DNA from 3 places in the Achromobacter sp. genome. Region 3 is predicted to be linked to each of the others. Evidence: predicted binding sites of a transcription regulator. Region 3 holds the regulator's gene; each other region holds the start of a gene.
What was found. The regulator sigma-54, encoded in region 3, starts transcription at its own class of promoters, with help from an activator protein. The targets are predictions, from matches to a motif close to TGGCANGNAANCTGCTTT.

Region 1 (6,891 bases), on a different contig from region 3:
ATAGGGCGGGAAGAAATCCACCATCGGCCCGACGCCGTCGCGCATGTAGGGGTTGTGCTGCACGTAGTTGGGGCTGACGTACAGGCGTACCGCCTCGTCGATCTCGCGGTCCTGGAACATCATCCGGAAGAACGCCGTGACGATCTCCTTGTTCGACTGGGGCGCAGCCGCAAGCGCTGGCGACGCCGCCAGGCAGTGGGAGGCGACCAGCGCACAGGCGGCCAACGATTTCAACTTCATACGCATACAGGACAACTCAGGATGACGCCGGCTGGCGGCCTGCCAGTTTACAAATAAAAACGCAGGTTCCGCCCCCGCCGCACAATGAAAAAAGGAGCCCTTGACGGGCTCCCTTTTCCTTGCCTGGCGGCGGAATCAGTATCCGACGGTGAAGCGGCGGCGCGAATGCTTGGGCGTCTCGATCTCGTCGGCCAGCGCAATCGCATAGTCTTCCATCGAGATCCAGCTCTTGCCGTCGTCGTCGGCCAGCAGATAGTCGTCGCCCACGCGGAACGTGCCCGTGCGCTCGCCCGGCTCGAACAGCGCGGAGGGCGACAGGAAGGTCCAATTCAACACCTTTTCCTGGCGCAGCGTATCCAGGAACACGACGCCGGCGCGGGCCTCGGGCTTGTAGGCGTCGGGGAATTCCGGGGTATCGATCAGCAGCTTGCCGGGGGCCACCAACAGGCTGCCCGCGCCGCCCACGACCAGCAGGCGCGGCACGCCGGCGTTCTTCACGGCTGCCAGCAAGGGGCGCGCGTCGGTCGACACGAAACGCGTGGCGCTGACGACGGCGTCGTGGCCGGTCAGCAGCGGCGTCAGGGTTTCGGGGTCGGTAGCGTCGCCCTGCTGGATGGTCAGGCCGGGCTGGGCATTCACGTCGGCCGGGTTGCGGGCGATGCCCGTCACCTGGTGCCCGCGCTTGAGCAATTCGTCGGCCACGCGGGAACCCACGCGGCCGGTAATGCCGATCAATGCGATTTTCATGGTCTTGCTCCTTGGGAGGGAAGCCGGAGCGGGCGGCGCACGATGCGCCGCAACACGCTCCGGTTCAGGCAAATCCATACTATTCGGTCAAATCCGAACAAAAAACCCAATAAATCGGAAGAGTTTTTTGCAATTCATGCATCAATCGGCCGGATTCAACCTGCGTTGCGCTGCGCTTGATAAACCTGCAAGTGCGAATACGCCACCCGCAGATAGGTCGCGTCGACACCCAGCGTGCGGGCGCGCCGCACCATGTCGCCCACAATGTGGTCGGCCTCGACCGGCAGGCCCTGGCGCAGGTCGCGGAACATGGACGCCGTCATGGGTTGCGTGCGGTCGCTCATCAGCTTTTGCGCGAAGGCATCGGCTTCGGGGCGGACCGCATGGCCGGACGCGGCCGCCACGGCTTGCGATTCCTGCAACAGGCTCTTCAGGATGTCGATGCCGTCGTCGGTGGAGGCGATCTGCCCGATCGCGCCGCGCATCAGGCAGGTGCCGGCGGCCAGCGTCGTCAGCATGACGTACTTTTCCCAGATGTCCTGGTGGATGTCTTCGCTCAGGCGGCTGACGTATTCGCCGCCGGCAAGCGCCTGCTCCAGCGCCACGCAGCGTTCGCTGCGGGCGGGGCCCGCGCGTTCGCCGAAGACGATGCTGGCGTGCTTGCCCAGGTGCACGACTTCGCCCTCGGGGCCAAGCGTGGCGTTGATCTGGCACAGCCCGCCCAAGACGCGGTGCGGACCGAATTCGCGGTCCAGCACGTCGTACTGCAGCACGCCGTTCATGATGGGCAGCACCGCCGTGTCGGGGCCGACCGCGGGGCGGATGGCGTCGATGGCGCTGGCCAGGTCATAGGCCTTGCAGCTGAGCACGACCACGTCGTACTGGCCCTGCAGGGTCTGCTGCGTGGCCAGCTTGGGGTGCAGCGTGGCGTCGCCGAACGGGCTCTGGATGCGCAAGCCCTGTTCGCGGATCCGGGCCGCGCGCGGTTCGCGCACCAGGAAGGTCACGTCCGCGCCCGCCTGGGCGGCGCGTCCGCCGAAATAACCGCCGGTGCCGCCGGCACCCAAGAACAACAACCGCATTTGTCTCTCCTGTAGCTGCCCGCCTGTTTCGCGGGCTGATACGGAATTATGCGCTTGGCGCGGCGGCCGGCGCATTGTGCAAGCGCCCGCTGCCCACGCGCCGGACAGCCGATTTCGGCAAGCGGCGGGCTCAGACGGCGTGGTTGTGTTCCGCCCAGGCTTCGTAGCCGCCGCGCAGCGCCCAGGTCTTGGGATAGCCCGCCGCGCGCAGGCGCGAGGCCAGCAGCGCGGCCGACACTTCATTGGGGCAGGCGCAATACACCACGATGTCGGAGTCCAGCGCGCCCGGATCCAGCGCCGGCAGCGGCGCCTTCAGGTCGACAGCGATGGCGCCCGGAATGCGTTCGGCATCTCGCTGCGCTTCAGGACGCACGTCGAAGACCACCGTGTTGCGGCCGTCCTGGCGCCATTGCATCAGTTCATCGACGGACACGCGGGGGATGACGCGCAGGCTGCGCAGGAGGATCCGGCGGCGCAAAAAGCGCGTCAGGATATACAGCGCCAGCACCGCTGCCAGCACGCCCAGGCCCATGGCGCCGTAGGTGCCCAGGATTTCCAGCACGTCATTGACCACGCTGTGGAACAGGCCGCCCAGCAGCAAGGCGGACCCCGCCCAGATCATGGCGCCCACCAGGTCATAAAGCAGGAAGCGCCGGTAGGCGGTGCCCGTCAGGCCCGCCATGACGGTCGACAGCGCGCCCGCGCCAGGCAGGAACTTGCACACCAGCAGCGCCCGCACGCCGATGCGCAGGTACAGGCGCTGCGTCTGGCGGATGCAGGAATCCTGCGACAGCGACATCTTGCAGATCACGCCCAGCAAGCGCGCGCCGTAGCGGCGGCCGGCGGCATACCAGAGGGAGTCGGCCAAGAGGCAGGCCACGGTGGCCGCCAGCCAGGGGGTCAGCCATCCGGCCGCGCCGCCCAACGCGCCCGCGGCGATCAACATGGGATACGCGGGCACGGGCAGGCCCGCCTGTTCGACCAGGACGTTCGCGAACACCAGCCACCCGCCGTACTGCTCGAGCAGCAATTGAATGTCTTGCATGGACTTTCCAGCTTGCCGCGCGGGGCGCGGCTCATCCTTCGATTTTAGGCGCGCGACGGCTCGCCAGGCGCATTGCCCGCGCGGCTTGCACCGCAACACGGCGTTTCACGCGCGCAATGTCCAACCCTTGGGACACGGTGCACCATCTTGGTGCCACGTTTCCCCGCCGGGGTGCCTATAATCCTGCCCGTTCATCAGGTTTCCCCGACTTGTCGCAGGAATGCCTCATGGCATACAACTTGCTTCGCCTGGACTGGCTGCGCACCGACCATTCGGATGGGACGCGCCCCCGGCGCCCCCATCCCCATGACTGATCCCACGCCTACGTTTTCGTCCGCTTGCGCCGACCCTGCCCGTCGGCGGCCGCAGCCAGGCATGCGCATCGTCGCCCCAACGGTTCCCCCTTTCCATCCCCGCGAAGGAGTCTCCCGCATGAAATCCCTGTCCACCCCGTCCGCCGGCGGCATCGCGCGCCGCGGCCTGCTCAAGCTGGCGGCCGCTGCCGCCGCTGGCGCTTTGCTGTTCTCGGGCGCGGCGCAAGCCCAGGCCCCGGCCAAGACGAAAGTCGCCGCCATCTACACGGTGCCGGTCGAGCAGCAATGGGTGTCGCGCATCCACAAGGCGCTGACGGCCGCCCGCGACCGTGGCGAGATCGAATACACCTTCTCGGAAAACGTCACCAACGCCGACTACGAGCGCGTCATGCGCCAGTACGCCGAGCAGGGCAACAAGCTGGTGGTGGGCGAAGCCTTCGCCGTGGAAGCCGCCGCCCGCAAGGTGGCCAAGGACTATCCGCAGACCGCCTTCCTGATGGGTTCCTCGGGCAAGCCGCAGCAACCCAACTTCTCGGTGTTCGACAACTACATCCAGGAACCCGCCTACCTGACCGGCATGATCGCCGGGGGCATGAGCAAGACCGGCAAGATCGGCCTGGTCGGCGGCTACCCCATCCCGGAAGTGAACCGCCTGATGCAAGCCTTCATCGAAGGCGCCAAGGAAGTGAACCCGAAGGCCGAGTTCACGGTGACCTTCATCGGTTCGTGGTTCGATCCCCCGAAGGCCAAGGAAGCGGCCTTCGCGATGATCGACAAGGGCGCGGACGTGCTGTACGCCGAACGCTTCGGCGTGTCGGACGCGGCCAAGGAACGCGGCAAGCTGGCCATCGGCAACGTGATCGACACGCAGCCGCAATACCCGGAAACCGTGGTGGCATCCGCGCTGTGGAGTATGGAGCCCACGATCGACGAGGCGCTCAAGCAAGTGAAGGCGGGCACGTTCAAGGCGGCCGACTTCGGCCAATACTCGCTGATGAAGCACAACGGTTCGTCGCTGGCGCCGCTGGGCACCTTTGAATCGAAGATCCCGTCCGAGCTGATCGCCCGCGTAGAGGCCAAGCAAAAGGCCATCCTGGACGGCAGCTTCACGGTGCAGGTCGTCGACAAAGAACCCAAGTCCTCGGCACGATGAACCAAGCGCCTCTCGCCCTGCAACTGACGGGGATCACCAAGCGCTTCGGCAGCCTCACGGCCAATGACGACATCTCGCTGACGCTTCGGCAAGGCGAAGTCTTGGCCCTGCTGGGCGAGAACGGCGCCGGCAAATCGACCCTGGTGTCGATCCTGTTCGGCCACTATGTGGCCGACGCCGGCAGTATCGACGTCTTCGGCAAGCCTTTGCCGCCCGGCCGGCCGGACGCCGCGCTGGCGGCGGGCGTGGGCATGGTGCATCAGCACTTCACCCTGGCCGACAACCTGACCGTGCTGGACAACATCATGGTCGGCACCGAGTCGCTGTGGAAGCTGGCCTCCGGCCGCGGCGCGGCGCGCCGCCGGCTGGTCGAACTGGGCCAGCGCTTCGGCCTGGGCGTGGATCCCGACGCGCGCGTGGGCGGGCTTTCCGTCGGCGAAAAGCAGCGCGTCGAAATCCTGAAGGCGCTGTACCGCGGCGCCCGCGTGCTGATCCTGGATGAACCCACGGCGGTGCTCACGCCGCAGGAAGTGCAGGACCTGTTCGCAACCCTGCGCGGCTTCGTCGACGAAGGCCTGGCCGTCATCTTCATTTCGCACAAGCTGGACGAAGTGATGGCCGTATCGCGCCGCGTGGCCGTGCTGCGCCAGGGCAAGCTGGTGGCCGAACGCGACACCGCCGGCACCAGCCCCGCCGAACTCGCGGAACTGATGGTGGGCCGCAAAGTCGTCATGCCGCACGCCGAAGCGGTGGCTGCCGCCGAGCAAGCCGCGCCGGTCGTGACCTTGTCGCAGGTCACCGTGCGCGACAGCCGCGACGGCGCGCCGCGCCTGGACAGCCTGGACCTGGTGGTCCACAAGCACGAGATCGTCGCGATCGCGGGGGTGGCCGGCAACGGCCAGCAGGCGCTGGTGTCGGTCCTGACCGGCCTGCGCCAGCCGTCCGACGGCACGATCCGGCTGGGCGCCGAGCACGCGGCCGCGCCCACCACGCCGGCCGGCTGGACCGCGGCCCGCGTCGGCCGAATTCCGGAAGACCGCCACGGCGAAGGCATGATCGGCGACAGCCCGCTTTGGGAAAACGCCATCGTCGAAGACCTGAAGGACAAGCGCTTCGCGCGCTACGGCCTGATCCGCGCCCGCGCGGGCCGCGCGTACGCCGCATCGCTGGCCAAGCAGTTCGACGTGCGCGCGGCGTCGCTGGACGTGCGCACGCGCAGTCTGTCGGGCGGCAATATGCAGAAGCTGATCCTGGGCCGCACCTTGGCGCGCGAACCGCGCTTCATCGTGGCCGACCAGCCCACCTGGGGCCTGGACATCGGCGCCGTCGCCTATGTGCGCGAGCAGCTGCTGGCCGCCCGCGCGCGCGGCGCCGGCGTGCTGCTGGTGTCCGAAGACCTGGAAGAAATCTTCGCCCTGGCCGACCGCATCGCCGTGCTGTGCGGCGGCAAGCTGGTGGCCGTCAAGCCGGTGGCCGACTGGACGCCCGCCACCGTCGGCCTGGCCATGACGGGCACCCGCGCATGACGGCCCGGTCCGTTGCGCGCCGACGCCCCCTCTATTGAGCATCACTCGCATGAAACTGATCCTGGAACGCCGCCCCGAGCCCAGCCGCCTGGCGCTGGCCTTGGCCCCCATCGCGGCCATCCTCTTTACGCTGGCGGTCTGCACCTTGCTGGTGGCCTGGGCCGGCGCCCCCGTGGGCCGCACCTACGCGCTGCTGTTCGAAGGCGCGTTCGGCTCGCGCTTCGCCCTGTCCGAAACGCTGACCCGCGCCACCCCGCTGATGCTGACGGGCCTGGCCTGTGCCGTGGCATTCCGCGCCCGCTTCTACAACATCGGCGCCGAAGGCCAGCTGTATCTTGGGGCGCTGGCGGCCGTCGCCATCGGCGGCCTGCATGACGGCACCGGCTTCGACCTGCCGGTGCCCGTGCTGTTCGGCGGCATGATGCTGGCGGCGGCCCTGGCGGGCGCCTTGCTGCTGCTGATCCCCGCGCTGCTGAAGACCCGGCTGGGCGTGGACGAAGTCGTAACCACGCTGCTGGGCAACTTCATCGTGCTGCTGTTCGTGTCCATGATGCTGGACGGCCCGATGAAGGACCCGATGGCGATGGGCTGGCCGCAATCCGTGGCGCTCAACGGCGACCTGGAACTGGGCAAGCTGATTGAACGCACGCGCGCCCACACCGGCCTCTTGTGGGCGGCCGGCCTGGCGCTGGGCCTGTGGCTCTTGAACCGCTACACGGTGTTCGGCTTCCAGATGCGCGCCGTGGGCGCCAACGCGCATGCTTCGCGCTTTTTGGGCCTGCCG
Region 2 (6,891 bases), on a different contig from region 3:
GGTCGGCATCACGGCGCGCCAGCGCCATGATGTCGTCGCTGACCAGGCGGTCATACAGGATGACGTCGGCTTCGTTCAAGGCGCGCAGCGCCTTCAGCGTCAATAGCCCGGGATCGCCGGGGCCTGCCCCCACCAGCACCACGCTGCCGTCGGCGGGCGCCAGCGGCGCAGCCAGGGCATCGACCAAGGCGGCCTCAGCCCGGGTGGGCTGCTGCTGGCGCAGGAAGCCGGCTACGGGGCCGTCCAGCAGCCAGTCGTAGAAGCGGCGGCGCGCGCCCAGGTCGGGGTGGCTGGCACGAATGCGCTTGCGGTAGGTGGCGGCCAGGCCGGCCAGTTGGCCCAGCGTGTGGTCGAACAGCGATTCGATGCGTTCGCGGATGCGCCGCGCCAACACCGGCGCCACGCCCGAGGACGAAATGGCCACGATGACGGGCGACCGGTCGACGATGGACGGTACCTGGAAGGAGGACAGTTCCGGGTCGTCCACCACGTTGGTGAAGATGCGGCGGGCGCCGGCGGCTTCAGACACCGCGGCGTTGGCGGCGCGGTCGTCGGTGGCGGCGACCACCAGCCAGACGTCGTCCAGCCAGGCGGCATCAAACCGCCCGGCCAAATGGCGGATGCGGCCTTTGGCGGCCAACGCAGCCAGCGCGGGCGTCAGTTCCGGCGCACCCACGACGACTTCGGCCGAGGCTTCCAGCAGGGCGAGCGTCTTGCGCTCGGCCACCGCGCCACCGCCCACCACCAACACCAGCCGCGCTTTCAAGTCGGCAAAAATCGGGAAAAGCTTCATCAAATGCCCGCCCCGGGCGTACCCGGCGAAATATCAGACGATCATAGGGAGCGGGTTTCATCCCCACAACTTTTGATTTCATGAATCCATATAGCTAAAAATCATGTAGCTAGCCCTTGCCCAGCCATTGGCTCATTTCGACGACCTCGCGGGCGACTTCCCCCAAGCGCTTCTGGCTCTGCATGGCGCGTTCGCGCAACAGGCGGTGCGCCTCATCCTCGGGAATGGCGCGCGCCTTCATCAATATTCCTTTTGCCCTTTCGACCCATTGCCGGTCGGCCAGGCGCAGTTGCGCGTCGCGCAGTTCTTCGCGGCGAGACTTCTCCATGGCGAAACGCTCGATCGCCACCGTCAGCAGCGGTTCGATCCGGGCGGCCGGCACGTCGCCCACCACATAGGCCGCGACACCCGCGCGCAGGGCGCTGCGGATGGTGTCCCGGTTGCCGTTGTCGGTGAACATCACGACCGGGCGGTCGCTGTGCTCGCTGGCCACACAGACGTTTTCCAGCGTGTCGCGCCCGGGGGCGTCGCTGTCGATCAGCACGACGTCGGGGGCGGCCTCGGCGATGGCGGCGGCCAGGTCCATGCCGGGCGCCACTTCCGCGACGATGCGCACGCCCGCCGCGGCAAGCGTCTGCCGCAGCGACACCGCGCGTCCCTCGCCATCGTTGAGCAGCATGACTTTCAGCATGAGATCCCCCAGATGCTTTCAGTCATGCAAGTTCCGTGCCATCTCGATGGCGTGCGGGGATCAGCGCCCGGGCACAGCCGCAGGGCCTCAGCCGCACAGGCGTGGTGCGCCGCCGCATCGATGGATGCACCAACTTGGTTCGCGCCTGGTGCGCCGGGCCAACGCGGCGCGCGCGCGGCGTTCGTGTAAAGCCAACGCTGGCGCGGGATTTGGGCAGGTATGGGGAAAAATAACGCAGTTGGCACGGTGATTGCTTAAGTGGAATCAGGGGGCCAACGGCGGTCGCCCGACGCAACGCGCCGCACCACGCGGCTAGGAACAACGACGTTCCGCAGCGCCAATGGACTGGGTTCCATGGCGCGCGGAACGTTTTTTTTTGCCAGGAGCCATGCATGACGCCAGTGACACGTAGCCCCTCCACCCGACCCGCCACCCGCGCGGACCTGACCGCTGACGCCGGCCGCCGCAAGTGGTTGAGCGGAACGGCGCGCGCGGTGGCGGGCGCCAGCCTGCTGTCGCTGGTTGATCCGCTGGTGCGCGCAGGCGCCTGGGCGGCAGGCACCGACGCGCCTGAGAAGACCGAGGTGAAGATCGGTTTCATCCCGCTGACCGATTGCGCTTCGGTCGTGATGGCGTCGGTGCTGGGCATCGACAAGAAGCATGGCGTGACGATCACGCCGTCCAAGGAAGCCTCGTGGGCCGCGGTGCGCGACAAACTCATGAACGGCGAGCTGGACATGGCGCACGTGCTGTACGGCCTGGTCTATGGCGTGCATCTGGGCGTCGGCGGGCCGAAGAAGGATATGGCAGTGCTGATGAACCTGAACCAGAATGGCCAGGCGATCACGCTGTCGAACAAGCTGCTGCAAGCCGGCGCGCGCGACGGCGAATCGCTGGCCAAGCTGATGGCGGCCGACAAGCGTGAATACACCTTCGCGCAGACCTTCCCGACCGGCACGCACGCCATGTGGCTGTACTACTGGCTGGCGACCTACGGCATCCATCCGATGCAGGACGCGAAGGTCATCACGGTGCCGCCGCCGCAGATGGTGGCCAACATGCGCGTGGGCAACATGGACGGCTTCTGCGTGGGCGAACCCTGGGGGGCGCGCGCCATCATGGACAAGATCGGCTTCACCGCCGTGACCACGCAAGGCATCTGGCAGGATCATCCCGAAAAGGTCCTGGGCACCAGCGCGGAATTCGTGTCGCGCAATCCGAACACGGCACGCGCCGTCACTGCAGCGATCCTCGAGGCCGGCAAGTGGATCGACGCGTCTGCCGCCAACCGCCAGAAGACGGCCGAAACCATCGCCGCGAAGTCCTATGTGAACACGGACGCCAGCGGCATCGTCGACCGCATGCAGGGCCGCTATGACGACGGGCTGGGCAAGACGTGGACCGACGAGCATGCGATGCGCTTCTACGCCGACGGTGCGGCGAATTTCCCGTATCTGAGCGACGGCATGTGGTTCCTGACGCAGCACAAGCGCTGGGGCCTGTTGAAGGAGCATCCGGACTATCTGGCGATCGCCAGGCAGGTCAACCGCATCGACCTCTACAAGCAGGCGGCGTCGGCCGCCGGCGTGGCGCTGCCCGCCAGCGAAACGCGCAGTTCCAAATTGATCGACGGCGTCGTGTGGGACGGCAACAACCCCGCGGCCTATGCCGACGGATTCAAGGTCAAGGCCTGAGGCCGGTAAAGAAAAGGGGCATGCAATGTCTACCGTAACGAATGTGGGCCGCGGCGAGGCGATCTTCGCCGCGGGGCGCGAGCGGCTGGAGTCCGTGCTGAAGGCCGTCGCGGGCCCGGTGGCCGGCTTTGCGCTGTTCGTGCTGGTGTGGCAGGTGGTGGCCATGCGGATTCCGGAGATCCCGACGCCAGGGGTGACCTGGCACGCGGCGGTGGAACTGTTCTCGGATCCGTTCTATGACAACGGCCCCAACGACAAGGGCATCGGCTGGAACCTGCTGGCGTCGCTGGAGCGCGTGGCGATCGGCTTCGGGCTGGCTGCGGTGGTCGGCATCCCGGTCGGCTTCGCCATCGGCCGCTACGCCGCGATCAGCGCCATGTTCTCACCCATCGTCAGCCTGCTGCGTCCGGTGTCGCCGCTGGCCTGGCTGCCCCTGGGGCTGCTGTTGTTCAAGGCGGCCAATCCGGCTGCGATCTGGGCCATTTTCATCTGTTCGATCTGGCCGATGATCATCAACACCGCGGTAGGCGTGTCGCGCGTGCCGCAAGACTATCTGAACGTGGCGCGGGTGCTGAACCTGTCGGAATGGAAGGTCACGACCAAGGTGCTGCTGCCGGCGGTGCTGCCCTACATGCTGACGGGCGTGCGCCTGTCCATCGGCACCGCGTGGCTGGTGATCGTGGCGGCGGAAATGCTGACCGGCGGCACGGGCATCGGCTTCTGGCTGTGGGACGAGTGGAACAACCTGAAGGTCGAGCACATCGTCATCGCCATCTTCGTGATCGGCATCGTGGGGCTGCTGTTGGAAACCCTGCTGGTCGCGCTGGCCCGCCGCTTCACCTATACCGAGGAATAGGCCATGAAGAAATTCGTACGCATCGAACGCGTGGGTCAGACGTTCACCACCCGCAAGGGCGTCTTCGTGGCGCTGCGCGACATCGACTTGACCGTGGAGCAGGGCGAGTTCATCACGCTGATCGGCCATTCGGGTTGCGGCAAGTCCACGCTGCTGAACCTGATCGCCGGGCTGACGCGCCCCACCAGCGGCGTGCTGCTGTGCGCTGAACGCGAGATCACCGGGCCCGGGCCGGATCGGGCCGTCGTGTTCCAGAACCACTCGCTGCTGCCGTGGCTGACCTGCTTCCAGAACGTGTACCTGGCGGTGGAACGCGTCTTTGGCGGCAAGGAGAAGCGCCCGCAACTGGCTGAGCGCACCCGCGCCGCGCTGGAACTGGTGGGTTTGCTGGCGGCGCAGAACAAGCTGCCGCGTGAAATTTCGGGCGGCATGAAACAGCGCGTGGGCATTGCGCGCGCGCTGGCGATCGAGCCGGGCGTGCTGCTGATGGACGAACCGTTCGGCGCCTTGGACGCGCTGACGCGTGCGCACCTGCAGGACGAATTGCTGAAGATCGTGGCCAAGACGCGCACCACCACCATCATGGTCACGCACGATGTGGACGAGGCGGTGCTGTTGTCCGACCGCATCGTCATGCTGACCAACGGCCCGGCGGCGACCATCGGCGAGATCCTGCCAGTGCCGCTGCCGCGGCCGCGCGACCGCTTGCGGTTGGCCAATGACGCGACCTATCTGGCGTGCCGCGCCTCGGTCGTGGATTTCCTGCATCGCCGCCACGGCAATCCCGAACGCTCGCGGGCGGCGGCGCAGGCCAATGCCGTCCTGGACGCCACGGCCGCGGAGGGCAGCGGCGCCCAGGCCGCGACCCGCGCGGCCGCTTGAAGGCCAGCCACGGAGGCCGTCATGGGTGCAAAGCAGAAGCTGGTGGTGGTGGGCAATGGCATGGCGGGCATCCGCACGGTGGAAGAACTGCTGGCGCTGGCGCCTGACCTGTACGACATCACGGTGTTCGGCGCCGAGCCCCACACCAACTACAACCGGATCCTGCTGTCGCCCGTTCTGACCGGCGAACGCACCTTGCAGGACATTGTCCTGAACGACGAGGACTGGTACGCGCGCCACGGCATCCGCTTGCTGCGCAACCGCAAGGTGACGCACGTGGACCGACTGCGCCGCATCGTGCACGCCGATGATGGAACCGAGGCGCCCTATGACCGGCTGCTGCTGGCCACGGGGTCGAACCCGTTCATCCTGCCCGTGCCGGGCGCCGACCTGGACGGCGTGGTCGCCTTCCGTGATATCGGCGACGTGAACCGGATGATCGAAGCGTCCTCGCGCTATCGGCACGCCGTCGTGATCGGGGGTGGGTTGCTGGGCCTGGAAGCGGCCAACGGATTGGCCGCGCGAGGCATGGAGGTGTCGGTCGTGCATTTGGGCGAAGCGTTGCTGGACCGCCAGCTGGACGGCGCGGCGTCGGCGATGCTGCGGCACAGCCTGGAGGCGCGCGGCCTGACGTTCCTGCTGGGCCGCCAGACCCAGGCGATCCTGGCGGGCGACGACGGCCGGGTTCGGGCGCTGCGTTTTGCCGACGGGCAGGAGATTGCGGCGGACCTGGTGGTGATGGCCGTGGGCGTGCGCCCGAATACGGAGCTGGCCGCGCGTTGTGGCTTGCACGTTGACCGGGGCGTGGTGGTCACCGATACCCTGCAGACCTACGACCCGCGCATCTACGCGGTCGGCGAATGCGTCAGCCATCGCGGCACCGCGTACGGGCTGGTCGCGCCCCTGTTCGAGCAGGCCAAGGTCGCGGCCAACCATCTGGCCCTGCAGGGCATCGGGCGCTACGAAGGCAGCGTGGTCTCGGCCAAGCTCAAGGTCACCGGCATCGATCTTTTTTCCGCCGGGGATTTCGCGGGGGGCGCAGAGACGGAAAGCATCACGGTGGCCGACGCGCTGGATGGCGTCTACAAGAAGCTGGTGATCCGCGGCGACAAGCTGGTGGGCGCCTGCTTGTACGGCGACACGGCGGACGGCGCCTGGTATATGCGGCTGATCCGCGACGGGCAAGACATCGGCGGCCTGCGAGACCAGTTGATGGCGGGCGAAAGCGCGGCAGGCGGGTAGGGGAATGGCCATGCCGTCGATCGTCCGGATTCCGGTCGTGAATGCCGGGACCGCTTCCGAGGTGTCATCGGTGTGCTGTTATTGCGGCACCGGTTGCGGCGTGCGCGTCCAGGTGCGGGACGGCGCCGTGTTGCGGGTGCGCGGCGACGAGGCGCACCCCGCCAATCATGGAAGGCTGTGCAGTAAAGGACTGGCGTTGGGCGACACGGTGAGGCGCGACGGCGCGCGCGTGCTGTCGGCGCAATGGCGCGAGGCTCGCGGCCAGCCGATGCGGGACATCGCGCTTGGGCGGGCCCTGGACATCGCGGCGGAAAGGCTGGCCCAGGCGATCCAGTCCCACGGCCCCGACGCCGTGGGCTTCTATCTGTCGGGCCAGTTGCTGACCGAAGACTATGCCGTCTTCAACAAGCTGGCGCGTGCGCTGGTGGGCACCAACAACATCGACACCAATTCCCGCCTGTGCATGTCGAGCGCGGTGTCTGGCTACAAGCGCACGCTGGGCGCGGATGCGCCGCCTGCCTGCTATGAGGACCTGGAACTGGCGGACACCGTGCTGATCGCCGGCTCGAACATGGCGTACGCGCATCCCGTGCTGTTCCGCCGCCTGGAGGCGGCGCGCGCGCGGCGGCCGGGCATGAAGGTGGTCGCGGTCGATCCGCGGCGCACGGACACCGCGGCGTTCGCCGACCTGCATCTGCCGATCGCGCCGGGCACCGACGTCGCCCTGTTCCAC
Region 3 (6,891 bases):
CGAATGTCTGGAAACGTGCGGCGACAATCAAGGACATGACGTTCTCCCGTATGGATGTGCCGTCCGGGCAGCAACTGGCATGCCTGTCACGCCAAGGCACGGCGCTTGCTGTCTGGCCGGGCGCGTCCCCCCTCCCGGGACTGCGCCGCCCCCCTATCCGGAGACCGCCATGCCCCGCACCCCAGCCCCCGATTTTCCCGATGGCTTGCCGGACCCGAACGACAATGGCCGCCCCGACCTGGGCCCCAGCGATTCATCCGATTCGGCCAGCGACCTGCCGCCCGGCCTGGCGCATTCCGACAGCGATTCGCAGGCAACCGGCGAACGCGAAAGCGTCGAACCCGACGCGCGGGACGACGATGGCAGCGACATCGCGCCTGACCGGGTCACCCGCGCGGATGAAGCCGGCATATCGCATTCGGCTCCCGATCCGGTGCGCAATGGCGGCTGAATCCATGATGGCGGAGCCAGCGTCTGGGCGAACGCCTATCGGCCTGAGCGCCGGCACTGACGTGGCGGCCCGTGAGCCAGTCATTGACGTCCCGGGGGACAGTGAAGTTTTTTCTACCCCTGAGGCAGAAACTACCGCGGCTGGCGATCCTCGCGGGCGTGAACTGTCGCGCCTGGATTGGCTGGCGCTGATCGCCGTCGTGGCAGGCGGGTTGAACTGCGGCCTGATCGCCGCGGTCAATCTCGACGTGTTCGCGAAAGTGCTGCCCTACACCGTGGCGACCCGCGCCGTTCAGGGACTGATCGGCCTGGCCGCCCTGCATTGCGTGGTGCTGCTCTTCCGCCTGGCGGAGGCCCCGGACTGATCGGGGCCCGCCGCCTTACTTTCCGCCCGGCCGCTTGCCGGGATACTCCCCTCCCTCTTCGAATTGCGGCCCCTTGGTGTTGGGCGTCTTGTCTGCCGGCCGCTTGGCCGGGGGATCCTTGGCGACCTCGGGCTCGTCCGCGCCGAACTGGCCGCTGCGATGGGCGGCGTCCGTCTTGTCGCTCGGTGTGTTCGCCTCGGGCTTGGCCGGCTTCTGTGCAGTGGGCTGTGTCATCTTGCTCTCCATGTTGCCGATGATGCGCGGATGGGCGGCGCAAGCCGCGTGCCCGGGGGGCCGGGAACGCGGCTTGCTTGGGGGTGGGCAGGCCCGCCTCACACCGGGCCCTTACCCAAAGGAGTCAGTCATGAATCTGTCCAGAACCGTTTGCCCCGCTATCGCCCTGTGCCTGTCCGCCCTGGCGTTCCAGGCTTCCGCGCAAACCACGCCGGTACGCAGCAGCGAACAGATCGACAACCAGTACAAGATGGATAAAAAGCAATGCGACGGTATGAAGGGCAACCAGAAGGACGTCTGCCAGCAACAGGCAGAAGCCAACCGCGACAAGGCGAAGGCGGACGCCAAGGCGGGCAAGGAAAAGGCTGAAGCCAATCATGACGCCGCCAAGGTGCGCAATGACGCCGATTACAAGGTAGGCAAGGAAAAGTGCGACGCCATGTCCGGCAATGCCAAGGACGCCTGCGTCGCCGACCTGAAGACCCGCTACGGCAAGTAAGACCCGCCCGGCGGAAGGCGCGCGCCGGCGCCACAGCCCGGCCGCGCGAACCTTACCCCGCGTCGCGGGCTTCGCCTGCCCCCGCCTCGCCTGGCAGGATGTAGCCCGCCGCGGCATATTCCTCGAGACGGTTGTAGAGCGTCTTGGGGCTGATGCCCAGCATCGCCGCGGTTTGCTTCTTGACGCCATTGCAGCGCGCAAGCGTGGCCAGGATCAGGCGCCGATCGGCCTCGGCCAATGTCTCGCCCACGGGCACGCTGACCTGTCCGCCCGCCGCATCGCCACCTGGCGAGACGTGCGGCGCCAGCATGTCCACATCCAGCACGTCGCCATCGGCCATGATGAAGGCGCGACGCACGAAGTTCTTGAGCTCGCGCACATTGCCCGGCCATTCGTACTGCATCAGCGCCTCGGCGGCCTGCGGTGAAAACACCTTGTTCTTGCCGGTTTCCTGGTTTTGCGCCTGCAGGAACCGCTGCGCCAGGAAAAGAATGTCGTCGCCGCGCTCGCGCAGCGCGGGCAGTTCGATGGGAAAGACGCTTAGCCGGTAGTACAGGTCTTCGCGCAGCTTGCCATCCTGCACGGCCTGTTCCGGATTGCGGTTGGTGGCGGCGACGATGCGGATGTCGCAGCCGATTTCGCGGTTGGTCCCCACCCGCATGAACTGTCCGGTCTCCAGCACCCGCAAGAGCTTGACCTGCAAGTCCAGCGGCATCTCGGTCACTTCATCCAGGAACAAGGTACCGCCGTCGGCGCGCTCGAAATAGCCTTTGTGCTGACGGTCAGCGCCGGTGAAACTGCCGCGTTCATGGCCGAACATTTCACTTTCGATCAGGTTGGGCGAAATCGCCCCGCAATTGACCGCAATGAATGGGCGCTGGCGGCGCGTGCTCAGTTCGTGGATCGCGTGGGCGGCCAGTTCCTTGCCGGTGCCGCTCTCGCCGATCAGCAAGGTCGTAACGTTGGTGGGCGCGACGCGCCCGATCTGCCGGTACAGCGCGGTCATGCAGTCAGACGCGCCATACAGCTTGCCGAAGCGCCCGGCTTCCTCGAAGGGCATGCCAGGCAGGTCTCCGCCCGCATTGGCGACAACGCGTTTCAGGATGGCGTTCAGCCGCTCCATGCAGATCGGCTTGACCAGGAAGTCGGTGGCTCCCAGGCGCAGCGCCTGGACGGCATAGTCGACCGTACCGTGTCCCGTCATCACCACGACCTCAGCGCTGGCGGCGGCGACATTCTTGAAGATGTCCATGCCATTGCCGCCCGGCAGCCGGACGTCGGTCAGCACCAGATCCGGCGCCTGGCGCTCCAGTTGTATGAACGCGTCCTTGACGCTGGCCGCCAGCGCGACCGAGAAGCCGCTGTCGCGGCCCAGCTCGGCCAAGGTCTCTCGTATCGCGTCGTCATCGTCGACGATCAGCAAATGAGGCATTAACTTCTCCGTAGGACGATACGCGGCAGGACGTCCGGGCCGCGCATTCTTATTGGAATGAGAATAGTCACTCTGGCGGCGACAGGCGTAAATATTCGATACTGTCCACTAAAGTTTTCGAATACTTGCAACTGGTCGCATTCCTGGGGGCACCCCGCCTCTACGATTGGTGAATCGCGATTGGCCCCGACGGGCCGAGGTATCAGCATGGCAAATCGCACCACCACCGGGCGCTTGGACGCGGTTGCGTCCCCCGCCCTTCCGATGGACGTGGCCGGCCTGTCGCCAGTCATGCAAAAGCTGGGCGCCCAGTTGCAACTGGCGGCATCCACCGACGCGAGCGTCTTCATCGTTGGAGAAAGCGGCGCCGGCAAGGAGATCGTTGCGCGCGCGATCCATGACGCCAGCGAACGTCGCAGCCAACCCTTTGTCGCCGTGAACTGCGGCGCCATCAGCGGCACGCTTGCCCATGCCGAATTGTTCGGCCATGAAAAGGGCAGCTTCACCGGCGCACTGGCCCAGAATGCAGGGTATTTCGAATACGCCAGCGGCGGAACCCTGTTCCTGGACGAAGTCACCGAAATGCCACCCGACATGCAGGTGCATTTCCTGCGCGTCCTGGAGGCAGGGACTTATCAGCGCGTGGGGGGGTCAGATCTGCTGCGTGCCAATGTGCGCATCATCTGCGCCAGCAACCGGGATCCTGCGGCCTCCGTCGCCGATGGCCGGATGCGACAGGACTTCCTGCACCGGCTGTTGGTCATCCCCCTGCGCGTGCCGCCTTTGCGCGAACGCGGAGATGACGCACTCATCCTGGCGCACCGGTTCCTGGACACTCTCAACGCCCAGCATCGAACACAGAAGACATTCTCCAAGCCAATGCTGGAGGCGATCCTGCAACATGACTGGCCAGGCAACGTGCGGGAACTGCGCAATGTCGTGCAGCGCGCCTTCATCTTGTCAGACACGCAATTGGACACCGACCTCCTGGCGCGGGGCCCGGCGCGCCAACGGACGGAATTGCGTGACGGTTCGCTGAACTTTCCGGTCGGCATGCCGCTGGGCCGGGCCCAGCGCGAGTTCATCCTGGCGACGCTGGCGCACCATGACGGTGACAAGCGCTTGGCGGCAGACACCTTGGGCGTCAGCCTGAAGACGCTCTACAACCGGCTGGATGTGTACGACAAGGAAGGCCTGGCGGACCGCTGAGCAGTTCTTACCGCCGGCTTGTAATAGCGGCTCCGCAAGCGGCCGCCCTCCTCTCGATGCCCGCCCGCAAGTCCACCTGGCATGGATCTTGCATGAGTATCCAGGATACGCCGCCTTCCGGCGGCTCCCGGCAAGGAGACTCGATTGGGCCACCCTACGCAAGAATTGCGCCTGCGACAGCAGATGACGCTGGCGCCCCGGCTGCAGCAGTCCGTCAAGCTGCTGCAGATGTCGGCGCTTGAGTTCACGACCGCGGTGGAGCATGCGCTGGCCACCAATCCCTTTCTTGAAGACGGCGACGAGCAGGAAACCGACGGTACGGCCAACGGCCTGGACGCGAAGCCTCTGGGTTTCGGCAACGACGCCGACGACGCCCACGGCGCCGACACGTCCAGGGAGCAGACGGCGACGCCGGGCGCTGAAGGCGAGGAACCGCCTCCCGATGCGCCTACTTATTCCGGCGATTACCCCATGCCGTCGTCCGGCACCGGCGGTGGCGAAGGCAAGGACCTGGGCCAATGGGCCAGCGCGTCGCTATCGATGCGTGAACGCCTGTCTCTGGACCTTGGCAACTATCACCTGCAGCCGCGTGATCGGCTGCTGGCGGAATTCATCATCGACGCCCTGGATGACGATGGCTATCTGCGCGTGCCGCTCGACAGCCTGTGCAGCCCGGACCGTCCCGAATTCAACCCGCCGCCCGATGACGCGGAATGGACCACCGCCCTGCGCCTGGTTCAGCAGTTGGACGCGCCTGGCCTGGGCGCGCGCGACCTGACCGAATGCCTGACGCTGCAACTGTCAGCCGCGCGTACTGTCGACCCGGCGACCCGTGACTTGGCGTTGCGCATCGTGCGCGAGCATCTGGACCGCCTGGGGAAGAACGACTGCGTGGGACTGCGGCGCCTGCTCGACTGCTCCGATGACGCGCTGCGCGAGGCGTGCGCGCTCATCCGCAGCCTGGACCCGAAGCCGGGCGCCCGCTACAGCGCGGAAGCCCCCGTGTATGTCGTGCCCGACGTGTTCGTGGACAAGTGGCACGCGCGCTGGCGCGTGCTGCCCAACCGTAACGCGATGCCGCATGCGCGCCTGCACCGCACCTACGCAGACCTGTTCCGCCGTGCCCGCTTGGACGATCGCAGCCCCATGGCCCAAGAGCTGCAGGAGGCGCGCTGGCTGGTGCGCAACGTGGAACAGCGTTACACCACCATCCAGCGTGTCGCAGAGGCCATCGTCAAACGGCAGCAGACGTTCTTTGAGTACGGCGAAGTGGCGCTGCGACCCCTGATGCTGCGCGAAGTCGCCGACGATCTGGACATGCACGAGTCCACGGTCTCTCGGGCCACCGTGGGCAAGTACATGGTGACGCCGCGTGGCGTGTTCGAGTTCCGCCACTTCTTCTCCCGCGAGCTTGCCACCGAATCGGGCGGTTCGTGCTCCGCCGCCGCGGTGCGGGCCCTGATCAAGGAAATGGTCGACGCCGAAGACCCCACTATGCCGTTGTCCGATGTGGCCCTGACGCAGCAACTGGCCTCCAGCGGCATCCTGCTGGCGCGCCGTACCGTATCCAAGTACCGCGGGCAACTGCGCGTGCCGCCCGCGGAGTTGCGCCGCCAACACTAGCGGTTTTGCCGGCCGGCGCCGAACGCAAAGAAGGCTTCCCAGCGGAAGCCTTCTTCTTTATGGCAGCCCCGAGGGGGCTGCCAAGTTCCGGACGCTTACTTCGAGCCACCCGAATTCGGATACCCCGGAGGCGGCGCGGCGCCGGCGGCCGGCGTGCGTGGCACGTTGTCGTTGGCCTCGCGAGGACGCTTGGGCGTTTCATCGGAGTGCTTCTTGCCCGAAGACATGGTGCCGCTATGTTGCATCGCGGGCGCGGTGGTCCCCGTAGAGGGCGTCGCATTGGGCGCAGGCGCCATCTGCCCCGCCGGCAAGGGGCGGTTCGGCTGGGCGGCGGAGGCGTCGTTCGGCGTGGAAGACGGCGTAGTCGGGCTGGCGGACTGGGCCAGCGCGGCGCCGGCGGACGTCAGGCCCGTCAGCAGTACAAAAGCGCAAGTCATGGCACGGGTTTTCATAGTCAGACTCCTTGGTTGGAATGCAAGGACCTGTACGCAAGCCTCGTTCCCGCACCCCACCCTGTCTTCATCCGCCCGCCTGCCTGCGCAGCCCGCCGTCCAGCACGTGGGGACGGGTATTTTTTACCTGTCTTTGCAACCCTGGCATCCCCTCGCCAGTGCTACGTCGAGCCTGCGCCGCCCGGCACCGCGTCGCGCGGCTCGGCCAGCATGTGCTGCACCCTTTCGCCCAACGCATCCAGCGAGAACGGCTTGACGATCAATTCCATCCCCTGCTCCAGGAATCCCCGGTCGTGCGCCGCGCTTTCGGCGTATCCCGTCATCAGCAGCACTTTCAGCCCCGGATGCGCCGCCCGCGCGGCATCCGCCAGTTGCCGACCGTTCAGGGCCGGCAAGCCAACGTCCGTCACCAACAGATCGATGCCGGACGTGCCCAGCACCAGCTCCAGCCCCGCCTCGCCATCGGCCGCGGTCAAAACCCGCATGCCCAGCTCGACCAGGCACTCGTGCACCATGTCGCGCACGTTGTCGTCGTCTTCCACCAGGACCACCACGGACGGCTGCCCCACGCCCGGCGCCTGTTGGGCCGAGGGCTCCGGACGCGCTGCCGCATCTGGCGCGCCGTCG

Region 1: ACO6D5_RS23350 (BMP family protein) is a predicted target of sigma-54. The motif match lies at 3,343-3,360, and genes of this name have one in related genera.
Region 2: ACO6D5_RS21275 (ANTAR domain-containing response regulator) is a predicted target of sigma-54. The motif match lies at 1,508-1,525, and genes of this name have one in related genera.

What each region holds. Positions count from the first base shown of each region.
Region 1 is NZ_DBHKZA010000074.1:18,715-25,605, reverse strand. It holds gene ACO6D5_RS23370 (nuclear transport factor 2 family protein) at 1-246, opposite strand, end outside; gene ACO6D5_RS23365 (NAD(P)H-binding protein) at 376-987, opposite strand; gene panE (2-dehydropantoate 2-reductase) at 1,143-2,069, opposite strand; gene ACO6D5_RS23355 (DedA family protein/thiosulfate sulfurtransferase GlpE) at 2,200-3,114, opposite strand; gene ACO6D5_RS23350 (BMP family protein) at 3,547-4,581, shown strand; gene ACO6D5_RS23345 (ABC transporter ATP-binding protein) at 4,578-6,107, shown strand; gene ACO6D5_RS23340 (ABC transporter permease subunit) at 6,157-6,891, shown strand, end outside.
Region 2 is NZ_DBHKZA010000062.1:28,575-35,465, forward strand. It holds gene cysG (siroheme synthase CysG) at 1-793, opposite strand, end outside; gene ACO6D5_RS21275 (ANTAR domain-containing response regulator) at 903-1,484, opposite strand; gene ACO6D5_RS21280 (CmpA/NrtA family ABC transporter substrate-binding protein) at 1,877-3,178, shown strand; gene ntrB (nitrate ABC transporter permease) at 3,204-4,034, shown strand; gene ACO6D5_RS21290 (ABC transporter ATP-binding protein) at 4,038-4,916, shown strand; partial or broken gene ACO6D5_RS21295 (NAD(P)/FAD-dependent oxidoreductase) at 4,938-6,152, shown strand; gene ACO6D5_RS21300 (nitrate reductase) at 6,163-6,891, shown strand, end outside.
Region 3 is NZ_DBHKZA010000013.1:67,651-74,541, reverse strand. It holds gene ACO6D5_RS07075 (hypothetical protein) at 1-37, opposite strand, end outside; gene ACO6D5_RS07070 (hypothetical protein) at 170-451, shown strand; gene ACO6D5_RS07065 (DUF378 domain-containing protein) at 513-815, shown strand; gene ACO6D5_RS07060 (hypothetical protein) at 831-1,049, opposite strand; gene ACO6D5_RS07055 (hypothetical protein) at 1,180-1,548, shown strand; gene ACO6D5_RS07050 (sigma-54-dependent transcriptional regulator) at 1,601-2,980, opposite strand; gene ACO6D5_RS07045 (sigma-54 interaction domain-containing protein) at 3,272-4,189, shown strand; gene ACO6D5_RS07040 (RNA polymerase factor sigma-54) at 4,334-5,812, shown strand; gene ACO6D5_RS07035 (hypothetical protein) at 5,908-6,264, opposite strand; gene ACO6D5_RS07030 (PAS domain-containing protein) at 6,426-6,891, opposite strand, start outside.